One region of the Peribacillus asahii genome, then DNA from elsewhere that is predicted to be linked to it. Evidence: riboswitches for the same ligand, from Rfam matches in the RefSeq annotation. Region 1 holds a riboswitch; the other holds the start of a gene.
What was found. A riboswitch is a leader RNA that binds a small molecule or an ion and turns the genes downstream of it on or off. The one in region 1 is predicted to bind cobalamin.

Region 1 (7,752 bases):
TTCGAATAAATTTGTGCGTAATGTCTTTCCTGTTTCATGTGCTATCTGAACCATTTCAACGCCCTTATTTGTAATCGCTAAATAAATAATTCTTCGGTCCTCATCATCAACAACTCGTGTGGCCAATTCTTTTTGTACGAGTTTTTCAGATAAGTGAGTTAAAGAGGGAGGAGTTAATCCTAAAGCTCTTGCGATATCTGATGGCCGGCTTTTTCCATTTTCTTTAAGATAATTTAGTACGAGAATATGGGAAATCCCTAGGTTCTCTTTGAACATTTTATTCCATTTAATAATCATATTATTCGTTAATTGATCCATCATATGAATCAATTCAAAGATTGTTTGTTTTGTCATCTCTTATCACCCCTTTCTTTTATTTAATGGCTCTGTTATAGGTCGTTGTATAATCAACAATATTGTTTAACAAAGCCTATTTAATAGGAAAAGCCCCTTTGTATTTAAGGGGTCTATTACGATACTTGACATCCAGTAAAGCTCCCTGTCGAAACAGGAAGTGCATGCGGAAAAGGTTCGTACGACCATATAATTAATTTTATTGAGCAGAAAAGCCGCCGTCAATAATTAATTCTGACCAGTGATATAAGACGATTTATCAGGTGCTAAAAATAATGCTGCATTTGCAATATCTTCCGGATGACCTAATCGTTGAAGGGGAGTTGCTTGAACTAAACGGTTTAGAAGTTCTTTTGATGTTTCTAACGATTTTGTCATAGGTGTTTCAATAATTCCAGGGAATAGGGCGTTTACACGTATTCCTTGATAACCAAAAGTTGTTGCAGCTGCCTTAGATACAGCACGTACTGCACCTTTAGACGCTGAGTAATGATTAAAGCCTTGACCGATTTGAGCTGTATAAGAAGAGATATTAATGATTGAGCCTTTCCTTTGCGCTGCCATATAAGGAGTAACATGTTTCATGCCGGCAAATGGACCAAATCCATTAATGTCCATCATTTTTTCCCAATCATTAATGTCAATCTCTTGGTAAGGTTTTTCTGAAGAAATCCCTGCGTTGTTCACGAGAATATCAATTTTCCCGAAACGTTCGTTTACTTCTTTCGTTAAAGCTTCCCAATCAGCCTCCGAAGCTACATTTAATTTCATTCCATACACATTTTCTTTTTGACTTGCTTTTTCCAGTGCAGCTTCGTTAATATCAGCGGCAATGACGATTGCCCCTTCTTGGCTGAATAAATCAACCATGCGTTCTCCAATACCTGATGCTCCACCTGTTATAATAGCCACTTTATTATCTAATCTTCCCATGCTAAATTCCTCCTTAACGTAATTTAATAGTACCGCCATCTACCATAAGTGTTTGTCCAGTCATATAATCTGAATCGCTGCCGGCTAAGAAAACAGCTACTCGACCGATATCTTATTCTGGGTCACCAAGACGACGAAGCGGAATTTTGTTAATCATTGCATCGTATAATGTTGGATCATTTTCACGCCATTGTTGAACGCCCGGAGTAAGCGCAATAGGTGAGATTAAATTGACGTTAATTCCATCTGGGCCCCATTCGTTTGCGGCAACACGAGAAATTCCGCGGATCGCTTCTTTTGCGGCTGCATAAGAAGTTTGTGTAGGTTGTCCATCAATTCCGGCACCTGAAGCAAAGTTAATCACTTTACCTTTAGATTTCTTTAATTCAGGGTAAGCAGCCTGCATAAAATGGAATGTAGGATAGAATCCAGTTCCGAAAGAAAGATTAAAATGTTCCATTGTTGTTTCATTGAAAAGCATCTGTCTTGATACATGTGCATTATTAACTAGAATGTCTAGTTTTCCATTGACAATCGTTAATTATATAACTATTATTTTTAATTAGAATATAAGTGTTTGAAATAACAGAATGTTAAAAATTTCATATGTAGAAAATAGGTGCACAATGAAGCTTTAGGAAGTTTCGTTTGCTTAATAGGGAAGTCGGTTTAATTCCGACACGGACCCGCCACTGTGTAGGGAAACAGTATGATATGCTGTGAGCTTTCAGAAAAACCACTGGGGTAACACCTGGGAAGGATTGAGAGTGAATGCCCTGAGTCAGGAGACCTACCTATTTGAACATCACTGTTAGACCTACGGGATTTTTAGGGAGGTGGTTAGTGTGCTGATAATCACAAGTCTGTACGTATATCATCTATGGATGATTATAGGTGTAGATTCCCTATTTTTATCATTAAAAGCATTTCTGACCTCTTTATATAGTCAGAAATGCTTTTTTGTTTTTAATCATTTTATAGGGGGAAGAACATGTTGAAGAATTGGAATAGGAAACGAAACTTAGGATTATGGATGGTTCTTGCTTTATGCTTTCTAGCACTTATAGGATGTGCTGGAAATGATGAAACATCAACAGACAAAGGTACTAATGAAGAAGATTCAAACCAAAAAGCAACCTTAGCTTTTTCGTGGAGTCCAGCAAGCCTTGACCCACATGGTAGTGATAGCTGGGAAGTTATGCGCTCTGGAACAGCGGAAACATTAATTAAATTAAATGAAGAATTGGAGCCTACAACTTGGCTGGCAAAATCATGGAAACAAGAAAATGACACAACATGGTTATTTCAATTGCAAAAAAATGTAAGTTTTCATAATGGGAAAGTAATGGATGCTACAAGCGTAAAAGACTCATTACAGCGTTCTATCGATAAAAACCCAAAAGCGAAAGATTTATTACAAATTAAATCGATGGAAGCCGTGTCAGATACTGAGTTGAAAATTGAAACTACACAACCGAATGCGGCTTTAATTGCGCATTTAGCTGACCCAGCAACAATCATCGTAGATGTAGCAACAATTAATGATAAAGATAGCTATCCTGCCTTTACAGGGGCATTTAAAATTAAACAATTTAATCAAGATCAATCACTTATTGTTGAACGATATGAAGATTATTGGGGCGAGAAAGCATTATTATCTGAAGTGACAATTAAATTTATTTCTGATGCTAATACGCGACTAATGGCTTTACAATCTGGAGATGTAGACGGGGCAACCGATATTTCTGTTGATCATATTGATGTTTTAGAGAAGAATAAAAAATTTGAAGTGTTAACCGCTACATCATTAAGAACACATATGCTGATGTACAATATGGAATCTCCTCTATTTAAAGAGTTAGCATTGAGGAAAGTGGTTGATATGTTGATTCCACGTGAAGAGATTGTGAATTCAGTCATGAAAGGACAAGGGTCTGTAGCCCATAGTACATTTTCTCCTGTCTTGCCATTTGGCAAAGTGGAAAATAAAGAAGAAACAGAATCTGTTAATCAGTTAATGCAGCAAGAAGGTTGGAAGAAAAATTCTGAGGGCATGTGGGAAAAAGAAGGAAAGACATTTGAAGCGACATTATTAACGTTTCCACAGCGTCCAGAATTAACAGTAATGGCAGAAGTAATTCAAAATAAATTATTAGCTGAAGGAATGAAAATCAATATTCGTCAAGTAGAGAATATTGATGATACATTAGCGAATGAGGATTGGGATTTATCAATGTACAGCATGTTAACAGCACATACAGGTGACCCACAATACTTCTTAGAAATATTTTATCAATCTAATAGTGAATCAAATGTGAGTAAGTATGTGTCTCTTTCGGTTGATAAAATGATTAATCAGTTAAGTCAAACAACGGATTTGGAGAAGCGCAATCAATTAGCTATTCAAATACAAGAGGAAATTAATAAAGATATTCCACAGTCATTTATTGTTTTCCCGAATACGGTATTTGCTGTTAGAGACGGTTTAAAAGGATTTGTTGCTCATCCGATTGAGTATTACTATAATCATTCACAAATTGATGTGGAATAGTGTAGATGATTAAGTTTTTCATAGAACATTTGATTCAATTAGTTTTTGTTGTTTTTTGCGTCGCTACGCTTACTTTTTTACTACTAAGAGTATCGCCTGGAGACCCGGCTACGATTATGTTAAAAGTGAATGATGTTCCTGCATCAAAAGAAGCACTAGACTCATTACGCTCGGAGCTAGGATTAACAGAATCTATAGGGAGTCAATATGTCCAATGGATCAAGGAGGTTTTCACTGGGCAATGGGGAAACTCCTATGTTTCTAAAGAGCCCGTCGTTGATGAACTATTCGAAAGGTTACCGGCTACTTTAGAACTAGCGTGTGCTGGTTTATTGATTATGCTAGTGATTACTCTCAGTTTAGGAATTTCAACAGCTATCTATTCAGCAGGGATATTAGATAGAATCGGCAGACTTATGGCTCTTTTCGGGTCTGCGGTTCCTTCTTTTTGGTTAGGATTTCTATTCATTTATTTATTTTCTGTGCAATATGGCTGGCTTCCTTCTATGGGAAATGGCACTTGGCAGCATCTCGTGTTACCAGCGCTAACACTGGGGTTAGGATTAGGAACCGTGTATGCTCGAGTGTTACGGACAAGTATGTTGGATATGATGAACCAAAATTTTGTGAAAGCGGCTAGAGCAAGGGGCATGTCCAAGAGACGAATATTAGTTTTTCAAGTGCTCAAGCATGCTTTTTTACCAATTGTGACGATGATAGGGACAAGTTTTGCTTTTATGCTAGGTGGAAGTATTATTGTAGAATCTATTTTCTCATGGCCAGGTCTAGGACGATATATTATTGAGTCAATTAATATGCGAGATTATCCAGTTATTCAAGGGTATGTTATTTTTGCATCTATTCTATTTGTTTGTATTCATACGGTTGTAGATTTTATTTATGTTCTAGTAGATCCGCGCTTAAGGGTTAGTTAGAAGGGAATGTATTCATGCAAAAGATGTTATATCGATTAGATATAAACGTAATAGTAGGAAGCGGGGTGCTTATACTAATCCTTTTTATTGGAATCTTTGCTCCTTGGATTGCTCCTCACGACCCTGTAAATGTAAATTTAGCTAATAGATTATCTTCTCCAAGTTGGATGTATCCATTTGGTACGGATCATTTAGGACGTTGTATATTATCAAGGGTTATTTACGGAGCTAGAATAAGTATGACAGCTGCTTTTCTTATTATTATTTTTACTTTAATAATTAGTATTCCAATTGGGCTAGTAACAGGATATGTACGTGGTCGAACAGATCATATTTTTATGCGAGTAATTGATAGTATGCTAGCTATTCCTGATATTGTTCTCACAATTGCAATTGTTGGTGTCCTAGGACCTGGATTTATTAATATGATTATTGCGATCATAATCGTTCGTTGGGCAAACTATGTTCGCTTTATTAGGAGTCTGGTGATTAAGATTTGTAAAGAGGACTATCTATTATCGGCGCGCATGTCAGGAAATTCACATCGGCGTATTATGCAACGTTATATTCTTCCGCAAATCTTTGTATCTGTTCTTGTTTTTAGTGCATTGGATATGGGGAAAATCGTGCTGGCTATTGCGGGACTTTCTTTTTTAGGGTTAGGAATCCAACCTCCAACACCTGAATGGGGAGCGATGTTACATGATGCAACGTCTTATTTTCAAATTGCTCCACATGTGATGATTTTTCCGGGGATGGCTATTTTATTTTTCGTATTAGCATGTCAATTAATTAGCGACAGATTTAGAAAATTAGATTCTACTACTCTTAAAGAGGTGTAAGATGAAGAAGAATATAGATCCCTTACTAAGTATCGAACATGTAAAAATTTCTTGTCAGAATGAAGGAAAGTGGGAAACGATTGTCGATGATATGTCGTTTCAATTATTTAGGGGGGAAATGCTTGCTATTACCGGTCCAAGCGGCTGTGGAAAAAGTTTAACTGCACATGCAATAGTTGGACTTTTGGAGAAAGGCTGTCGTGTGACGCATGGGCAAATAATATATAGGGATGAAAATATTATAGACTATGATGAAAGACGTCTCCAACAGCTTCGTCGTGATGAAATTGGTTTATTAATTCAACATTCTTTAAATGGGTTAAATCCTATTCAAACTGTGAAAAGACAAATGGTAGAAGCATTAAGGCATAAGAAGTGGAACAAAAAAAGTATAGAAACATCTTTACACTCGTTATTAAATCAAGTCGGTTTCTCAGATCCAGAGCACATTTTATCTCTATATCCTTTTGAATTAAGTGGAGGAATGCGACAGCGGGTACTATTAGCGATGATGTTAAGCTTGCAGCCAAAGATATTTATTGCAGATGAACCAACGACTGCTCTTGATGTGATCAATCGTGAAAAGGTTTTAACGTTGCTTAAGCAGCTGCAACAGGAATTAAAATTGACGATTTTACTTATTTCTCATGATGAGAAAAGTGTTAAGAAATATGCCGACCGTGTGGTTCAAATGGACCGAGGAGGAGTTCTCCTTTGACCCTTCTTGAGTTATGTAATGTTACTAAAGAATACTCTGTCAGATCAAGAAAATTATCGTGGTTTAGAAGAAAGAAGCATTTTACAGCTGTTAATCAGGTTAATTTAACATTGTCTAAAGGAGAATGCTTGGGGATTGTTGGTGAAAGCGGCAGCGGAAAAAGTACGATAGCCAAATTGATTATGAAAATAGAATCTGTCACTTCGGGGCAGGTTTTACTTGATGGAAAATTAATTAATAGCAATCAAATAAAGGATATTCAGTTGTATAAGCGGTTACAAATGGTATTACAAGATTCATCTTCATCTTTGCATCCAAAGATGAACGTACAGGAAATTTTAACTGAACCGCTGCGCAACTATTTTTCTAAAAACAAAGAATGGAGAACTCAATGTATACAATTGCTTGAGTTAGTTAATTTGGATGCTTCCTATTTAATAAGATATCCTCACCAATTAAGCGGTGGACAAAAGCAACGAGTTTGTATTGCAAAAGCTTTAGCTGTGAAACCAGACATTATTATTTTTGATGAATCAATAGCCAGTCTAGATTCTACTTCACAAACTTCTATTATACGTATGTTAAAACGAATTCAAAAGCAAGAACAATTATCTTACTTATTTATCACTCATGATTTACAATCAACGAAGGAACTGTGTGATCGAGTAGCAGTTATGTATCAAGGAGAGATTATTGAAACATTTCATCTTTTGGATGTTGGGCAGTTAAAACATCCTTATTCCAATTTACTATTTCAAACGCTAGAAGATAACGAAAGATAAACGATTTGTTTCTATAAGAAATAGCGATAATAGCAACTGTCAAAAATCAATATATTGTTGTTATGTTATATTCAACATATAGAATTTGAATAAGTAGAGGATATGACATTTGTCATATTCTCTACCTGACGTTTATGACTATAACGATATTGTGTTCTTTTTTATTATAGAAGAGAAGTAAATTGTTCAAGATAAAAGAGAAGTGAACTGTTCAGGAGGCAGAAATGAGTAAACAAAATCAAGTCAATCTAAGAAAACAAATCGCTCCTTTTGAAAAGTCTAATGTAAAAACGAGTGTAAAGCAGTTAGTTAATACGATTCCACCGTTTATTTTGTTATGGGTTGCTGCGTATTATAGTTTGGAAATTTCTTATTGGTTAAGTTTAGCTCTTTCGATTATTGCGTCAGGGTTTGTGGTCCGAATTTTTATTATTTTTCATGATTGCTGCCATCAGTCTTTTTTCAAAAGTCGAAAAGCTAATGATATTTTAGGGACAATTACAGGTATTATTACGCTATTTCCATATGAAAAGTGGAAGCGCGACCATTCAATTCATCATGCGACAAGCAGTAATTTAAATAAGCGAGGGACAGGCGATATTTGGATTATGACGGTGGAGGAGTATGTAAATGCTTC
Region 2 (7,752 bases), 2.3 Mb from region 1:
TAATTTTCTGCCTCTTGAAAAACCTGGCGTATCCCTTTCAATCGCTAATAAGCTAACCCCTTTATGCTTAGGAACTGCGTTTGGATCGGTTTTACAAGCGACAATCACTAAATCTGCATGAATTCCATTTGTAATAAATGTTTTTTGCCCGTTCACAATATAATGATTGCCATCTAAGACAGCTGTTGTTTTAATACTAGCAAGATCCGATCCTGCTCCCGGTTCCGTCATCGCAATCGCAGTAATACATTCTCCTGTCGTACATTTTGGCAGCCAACGCGATTTTTGTGCTCTAGTTCCATAAGCAGAAATATACGGAACGACGATATCGTTATGCAAACCTACGCCAATTAAACTCGAACCAACTCGTTCAAGCTCTTCATTGACCACAACAGAAAAGCCCCAATCCACATCTGAACCACCATACTCTTCTGGTAAATCTGGAGCTAAAAATCCTTGTTCCCCAAGCTTTTTCCAAAATGAACGTGGAATGATTCGATCTTCTTCCCATTGTTCATAAAAAGGAACAGCCTCTTTTTCTAAAAACTTACGCAATGATTGTCGAAAAATAACATGATCATCTGTTAAATATGGATGCTTCAACTGTCAGTCCTCCTCTAGGCAACATCATCATTTTGTCTACGGCTGCATGCGAATCGCGCCATCTAAACGAATCGTTTCCCCATTCAGCATCGGATTCGTTATAATGCTTTCTGCTAATTTCGCATATTCTTCTGGATAACCAAGACGAGATGGGAATGGTACCGTTTTTCCTAAAGCAATCATCGCTTCTTCCGGTAACGCGTCAACCATCGGTGTGTGGAATAAGCCTGGCGCAATCGATACGACACGAATGCCATTTGAAGCAAATTCACGGGCAAGCGGAAGCGTCATCCCAGCGACTCCACCTTTTGAAGCACTGTATGCAACTTGTCCAATTTGGCCCTCAAAAGCAGCAACTGAAGCGGTGTTAATAATAACCCCTCTTTCTCCTGATTCATTTGCTTCATTTTGAGCCATTTTCTCTGCAGCCAAACGAATCACATTAAACGTGCCAATTAAATTAACAGAAATCACTTTTGAGAACGCTTCCAATTCATGAATCCCTCGACGACTTAAAACCTTTTTTGCAATAGCAATCCCCGCACAATTGACAACAGTATTAATCTGCCCAAATCGCTGAACGGCTTGGTCGACAGCTCTTTGAACGTCCTCTTCCTTCGTTACATCGGTTTTCACAAACAAAACGGACTCACCATACTGCTTAGCAAGTTGCGCACCATTCTCTTCAAAAAGATCAAGAATGACGGCCTTTCCGCCATTTTCCACAATATGTTGTACCGTCGCCTTCCCAAGACCAGAAGCTCCACCCGTTACAATGGCAATTGAATCTTGAATGTTCATACGAGTACCCCTCTCCCAAATATTTGAAATATACTTTTATATTAGCATGACTATTTCGAAAATTCATATATCAATACCCTTTTTATGGTTTTTTTTACAAAAAGTTCGTATTATAACAGCTACGATTTGGAGATAAATAGGAATGTTATCATCATGTTTAAAGATTGGAGTATGTATAGCATGAAAATCATGCATTTAACAATAGAACTGATTGCGGGATTTTTTCTGCTTTTTATAATCATCAAATTCGTTGGCAAGAAAATTATTAATCAAATTACACCTTTCACTTTTATTTCCGCTATAGTATTAGGAGAATTACTAGGCAACGCCTTATACGATCATCAAATTGGGATTCTTTATGTTATATACTCCATGGTATTATGGGGAATTTTGCTCTTTATAGTCGAATATCTTGGACAAAAATCTTTATGGTTTCGTGGCCTTTTTGAAGGAAAACCATCTGCTCTTATTAAAAATAGAGTGGTTGACCGAGAAGAGTTGAGGAAAAATCGGATGAATATTAATCAGTTACAAAGCTTACTTCGGCAAAGTGAAACCTTTTCGATTCGAGAAGTCGCCTTTTGTTATTTAGAGGCGAACGGTTCTATTAGCATTTTAAAAAAACCACAGTATCAGAAAGAAAACAACATTGCAGGATTTCAATCTTTCAGGGACACCTGTTTACGTTCCTGTTACGCTCATTCGTGATGGGGAAGTACTGTGGGATGAACTAAAAGATTTAGGATTTGATGAACATTGGTTAAAGGTGCAACTCTCATCACAAAATATTTCAGATTATAAAGATGTTTTTATCGCTGAATGGTTGGAGGGAGACGGGATTTTTGTACAGACTTATCAGTTTCAATCCTCATCTTCTAACTAAGGAGGATACTATGCCGTAGTGGGGATAAGTTGGTATGGTTGTTTTATAAAGAAAGATATTCGCGAACCCCCCTGTATACACTACATTGATGGAGGTTCGCAATTTTTTTAAAAGCAATAGTTATTCAAAGTCAACAGGATTCCCCTCTTAAACTTTCAACGAATATCATTATAAATACACTTATCTATTTACAAAATACATAGTCATTGACTTATTTAGAGCGACCTCCCCACTCCCCCTCAAAAATCAATCCATCCAATTGTTGCCGCTTTTCCCAATTGTAGATCTCTAGCAAAGGTCGATCTGGATAATTTTCCGTATAACCAACGGAAAGTAAGGCGATTGGGTCCACATGATAGGGAATATTCAAAATCGTTCTGACATCAGCTTTTTTATAAAAGCTCACCCAGCCCATTGCTAGTCCTTCTGCATAGGCAGCAAGCCACATGTTTTGGATGGCACAGCTTGTGGACATTAAATCCGTTTCTGGAATCGAGTTTCTTCCTAGTACATGGTCACCGGCACTGAATGGGTTACATGTTACACAAATTGTGACAGGTGCTTCAAGAATTCCGGCAATTTTCAAATCTAAAAAGGTTAACTCGCGGTCCGTTCCTTCATAATGAATGGCGAGTGCGCGTCGTTCTTTTTCAACGATCGCAGCTAGCTTTTTCTTTGTTTCGTCATCTTTAATAATGATAAAATTCCATGGCTGCATAAATCCAACTGATGGGCCACTGTGAGCCGCTTCTAATAGTTTATATAATGTTTCATCCGGAATTGGTGTTTGTAAAAAGGTCCGAATATCTCTTCGATTAAAAATCGCTTTATAGACTCCACTTTTTTCTTCTTCACTTAACTTATTCATACTAATCCCTCCAATTTTTAGACAATAAAAAAATTCCCAGCCTAAATAGGCTGAGAATTTGCCAAATCTCAGAACATCCAATACTGGCAGGTCTCCTGGCTCTGATTCAACGTCAGTCTGTCCCTTCCCGGAAATAATCCGGTGGCTATGACAGCGACTCCTCAACTACAGTGGCGGGCTCCGCATCGTTTTACCGATTTCCCTATTCTCTTCCACATGGAAGCACCAATATGGCGTTTAGATAATATGTCTAATACTATTGTTATCCGAAACTAAATTACCATGACTCATATAATAAGTCAAGATTTTACTCTTTTGATAACATTCCTTCAACATTCTCTGATGCTTGCATGTTATAGATTGGTAGAATAAACAAAAGCCCGATAATAAATAGAATCGCTGCTACTTCAAAGATCATAATAATTGAAAACATTTCTTTTAAAATACCAGCAGTACTCATTGTTAACACCATCGCTCCAGAGAAAAGCGGACTTAACGTACCGTTCACTCTTCCAATAAATTCTGATTTTGTGTTTTGTAAAATCATCGTATTAATGCCGACTTGAATACATGGGAGGAAAAATCCGTTCACAAATTCAGCGACAAGAGTTAATGTAAGGTCTGTTGAAAAGCCAATCACACTCATCCCAATTGCATTGGCTAGCATCCCGATTACTAAAAGCTTTTGCGGAAGAAGAGATTTAGAGAATATAACAGAAGCCGCTCCCCCCAATATCATTCCAATTCCATTCACCATTAACAGCCATTGTAAATTTTCTTTTGCTAACTCTAATCGTTCTGTTACAAGAAAAACGGCTAAAGGTTGAATAAGTCCGATTGCAAGTCCTGCAGCCATAAAACAAATTCCAAGTAGCTTCAATTCCTTTTTAGCAAGAACATAACGAATTCCGCTTTTCATATCTTCAAGTAACGTTGTAGCTTTTTGTTCATCCTCTGTTTTATGGTCAGCTGGAATGAATAGAAGCATCACTGCAGAAAGAAGAAAGGCTATTCCTGTAACAACCATCGACACAACGATTCCAAATTGTTGGAAAATCATCGTACCAAGAACAGGCCCAAGCACCATAAAGACAGCAAAAATCGTTTGGTAAATCGACATCGCTGACTGCAGCAATTCCGGGCTTAAATGCATCTTAAATAGTTTCATCCCCGACGGCTGAGAAAACTGCGATAAAATCGACGAAATCAATGTAGCAAAAAAGACAATATGCCAAGAACCAAACACTAGTGTGAGAACTACCGCAAAAACCGAAATAGCACTTAATATATCACACCATACCATCGTTCTTTTTGGCCGCCAACGATCAGCAAATGTCCCGCCAATAAAAGAAAAAATAAAAATCGGAGCAAATTCAGCAACAGAGATCATGGAAACAGCAAAAGCATTTCCATTTGTTTTTTCCATAATAAATAACAAAATCGCAAAATTCCTCACCCAAATGCCTATTTGAAGAAACAAAGCGGATAGGAAAATCGCTTGAACAAATCGATTTTTCAATAATTGTGACATAACAGTCCCCTTTTCTATTAATGATTATGGGAGACAACAAAAAACCTCCCATCCGTTATTTTTGGATAGAAGGTCGTCTAAAACCATGGAAAAAGACGTAGTACACCATGTACTACAACTTCAATGATTTTTTTAAAGTACAGACTAATCCCATTCAAAAATAACTTCGTATTATATAACGAATCTATTCTTCAAAACAGGATTAGTTAATCATCGTCCTACGGTCACCCTTTCGATTTATGATGTACTTATATTACAGTTTTTCCCTATTTTTTTCAATGCATTTTTTACTAAATTAATAATAATTTTACACTTCCGGCGTATCCGTTGGCTTTGCATATCCTTCTTCATATTGTTGATCAATCGCTTCTCGTATTTCTTTTACCGTTTTTCCGTTGTTAAAATCAACTACTGCCTGAGCGGCAATTTCTAAACAGACACCACATTTAGTCCCATGATCATCCCAGACAACAGCTCCGCTTTCTTTGTTTTCAAACACAAAGCAGTCATAATTGTTTTTGTGATTGGCCGATTCCCCACATCCACAGTAACAGGGGATTTGCTCTAATAGCTTTTGATGTTTAGCAGCAGCTACATAGATTGTCTGCATATCTTCTGATTTATCTGCTAGAAATTCAGGCATTTGTTCTACCCCGCTTGTCTCTTCACGAATATCACCTGAATCTGTATGTTCCGTATGAATTGGATGATTATCATGACTTTCTTCTTTACTAGAACAAGCTCCAAGTAATAAGGTAGAACAAATTCCAAACGTTAGCATTGTTTTTTTCCATCTCATCATATACACCTCTAGAAAAATTTGGTTTTTCTTATTTTACTAGAAAAAGAGGAGTTTCTTCAAAGTTAATGTTTTCTTAAAACAAATTTATCAACATTCAATTGATAGGATTCTTCACTACTACTTATTCCTCCAACCTCCTATTCTATTAGTTCATAACCTGTCTTATTCAAAATCTCTCATTACCTCTTTTTCATATAAAAACAATATTCCGCCATATTCTTAATATTCATTTACTTTAAATTAATACCACCTTAATAATGTGGTTTTATATTGTATTCATAGGAATAAATACATAAAAAGGAGTAAAAACAATGAAAAACAATATTTTTAAAACATGCTTGGTCTTATCAAGTGCATTTATGTTAACAGCATGCGGACAAGAAACTAGTAATACCACATCAACAAAAGATGGAAAATCAAGCAATTTATCAGGAGAATTAACCGTCTACACAGCAATAGAAGAAGAATTGATTCCACAGTATTTAGAGACATTTGAGGAAACATATCCAGAGATTGACTTGAATATTGTGCGAGATTCTACAGGAATCATTACCGCTAAATTGCTTGCAGAAGGGAAAAATACAGAAGCTGATGTAGTCTGGGGAACGGCGGCATCTAGTTTACTAGAATTAGATGAGAAAGACATGATTGAAGGGTATACACCAAAAGACAGTAATAAAATTCTTCCGCAATATAAAGATAATTTACAGCCAGAAAAATGGGTTGGAAACACGACCTTCATGACAGGAATTGTCGTGAACACACAAGAGTTGAAAAAAAGAGGATTAGCTATTCCGAAATCGTATGAAGACTTATTAAAACCAGAATATAAAGGAGTAATTGTAATGCCTCACCCCGCTTCTTCCGGCACTGGATTTTTGACTGTCTCTGCTTGGCTACAAATGATGGGAGACGAAAAAGGCTGGAACTACATGACAAAATTACATAACAATATTGGAACTTATACACACTCTGGTTCTAAACCAGCCAAACTTGCAGCCTCTGGCGAATATCCAATTGGCGTTTCATTAGTATACAGCGGTGTGAAGCAAAAACAAGAAGGTGCTCCGGTAGAAATCATCTTGCCTGAAGAAGGTCTTGGATGGGAAGTGGAAGCCAACGCCCTAATTAAAAAAGAAGACAAAGAAAGCGACACATTAGCGAAAGCATTCCTTGACTGGGCAATTTCTGATGAAGTAATGAAAAAATACTATGAAGCGAATGGCTTCTCTACGATGAAAAATAATTTTGAACAGCTCGAAGCATTTCCAGAGGGTGTCGAAGAGAAAATGTATGCAGACAATAATTTAAAATGGGCTGCAGAATTCCGAAGCACGATCCTAGAAAAATGGGAACAACAATATGGCCAAAAAGCCGAACCGAAAGAATAAAAAGGAGTTGTAACCTTGACTAATCCCTATTTAAAAATCGATCAAATTCATAAACAATTTGGTTCATTTACAGCTTTAAATGATATTTCTATCGATATTAACAAAAAAGAGTTTGTTTGCTTACTAGGGCCAAGTGGATGTGGGAAAACAACGCTGCTTCGAATTATTGCCGGCTTAGAAGAAGCGACTACTGGAAGTATTTTTATGAATGGTCAGGATATTTCGACGCTGCCGCCTGCTAGGCGGAATTTCGGCATTGTATTCCAGTCTTATGCCCTCTTCCCTAACCTAACAGCTTTGCAAAATATTGAATTTGGATTAAAAGCAAGAAAAATCAATAAAAAAGAGGCAAGAGAAAAAGCTCTAGAATCACTCGCCCTCGTAGATTTGCTAAAGCAAAAAGATAAATATCCTGCTCAAATGTCAGGCGGTCAGCAACAACGGATTGCATTAGCACGTGCCATTGCTTTATCACCGGATTTCTTGCTTCTTGATGAGCCTCTCTCTGCTCTTGATGCCAAAGTGCGCGAAAAGCTGCGTAGAGAAATTCGTTCGATTCAAGAAAAGCTTCAAATTACAACCATTATGGTGACACATGATCAAGATGAAGCATTATCGATGGCAGATAAAATCGTCGTTATGAATAATGCAGAAGTCATGCAAATCGGAACACCGCAAGAAGTGTATCAAACACCTGCTAATCCATTCATTGCCGATTTCATTGGTTCAATTAACTTCTGGGAGAATGCCGAACCTACTCGAGATGTTGAAAATACATTTGCCATTCGACCTGAGCATATCCGCTTATCCAATAAAGAAGGCATTCTTTCAAAAGTAGAAGAAATTGAGTTTCGCGGGCCAATCTATCGCGTT

Region 2: another riboswitch for cobalamin. It lies ahead of bluB (5,6-dimethylbenzimidazole synthase); the one in region 1 lies ahead of BAOM_RS21175 (ABC transporter substrate-binding protein).

Annotation. Positions count from the first base shown of each region.
Region 1 covers NZ_CP026095.1:4,285,171-4,292,922, reverse strand. The annotation lists gene BAOM_RS21190 (MarR family winged helix-turn-helix transcriptional regulator) at 1-354, opposite strand, end outside; partial or broken gene BAOM_RS21185 (SDR family NAD(P)-dependent oxidoreductase) at 554-1,287, opposite strand; partial or broken gene BAOM_RS21180 (SDR family NAD(P)-dependent oxidoreductase) at 1,301-1,813, opposite strand; cobalamin riboswitch at 1,888-2,099, shown strand; gene BAOM_RS21175 (ABC transporter substrate-binding protein) at 2,279-3,838, shown strand; gene nikB (nickel ABC transporter permease) at 3,844-4,773, shown strand; gene nikC (nickel transporter permease) at 4,788-5,615, shown strand; gene BAOM_RS21160 (ATP-binding cassette domain-containing protein) at 5,617-6,333, shown strand; gene BAOM_RS21155 (ABC transporter ATP-binding protein) at 6,330-7,115, shown strand; gene BAOM_RS21150 (Delta(5) desaturase DesA) at 7,340-7,752, shown strand, end outside.
Region 2 covers NZ_CP026095.1:1,988,581-1,996,332, reverse strand. The annotation lists gene BAOM_RS09670 (acyl-CoA dehydrogenase family protein) at 1-603, opposite strand, end outside; gene BAOM_RS09665 (3-hydroxyacyl-CoA dehydrogenase) at 640-1,404, opposite strand; partial or broken gene BAOM_RS09660 (DUF421 domain-containing protein) at 1,585-2,287, shown strand; gene bluB (5,6-dimethylbenzimidazole synthase) at 2,499-3,155, opposite strand; cobalamin riboswitch at 3,224-3,400, opposite strand; gene BAOM_RS09650 (MFS transporter) at 3,463-4,686, opposite strand; gene BAOM_RS09645 (PCYCGC motif-containing (lipo)protein) at 4,994-5,485, opposite strand; gene BAOM_RS09640 (putative 2-aminoethylphosphonate ABC transporter substrate-binding protein) at 5,800-6,879, shown strand; gene BAOM_RS09635 (putative 2-aminoethylphosphonate ABC transporter ATP-binding protein) at 6,895-7,752, shown strand, end outside.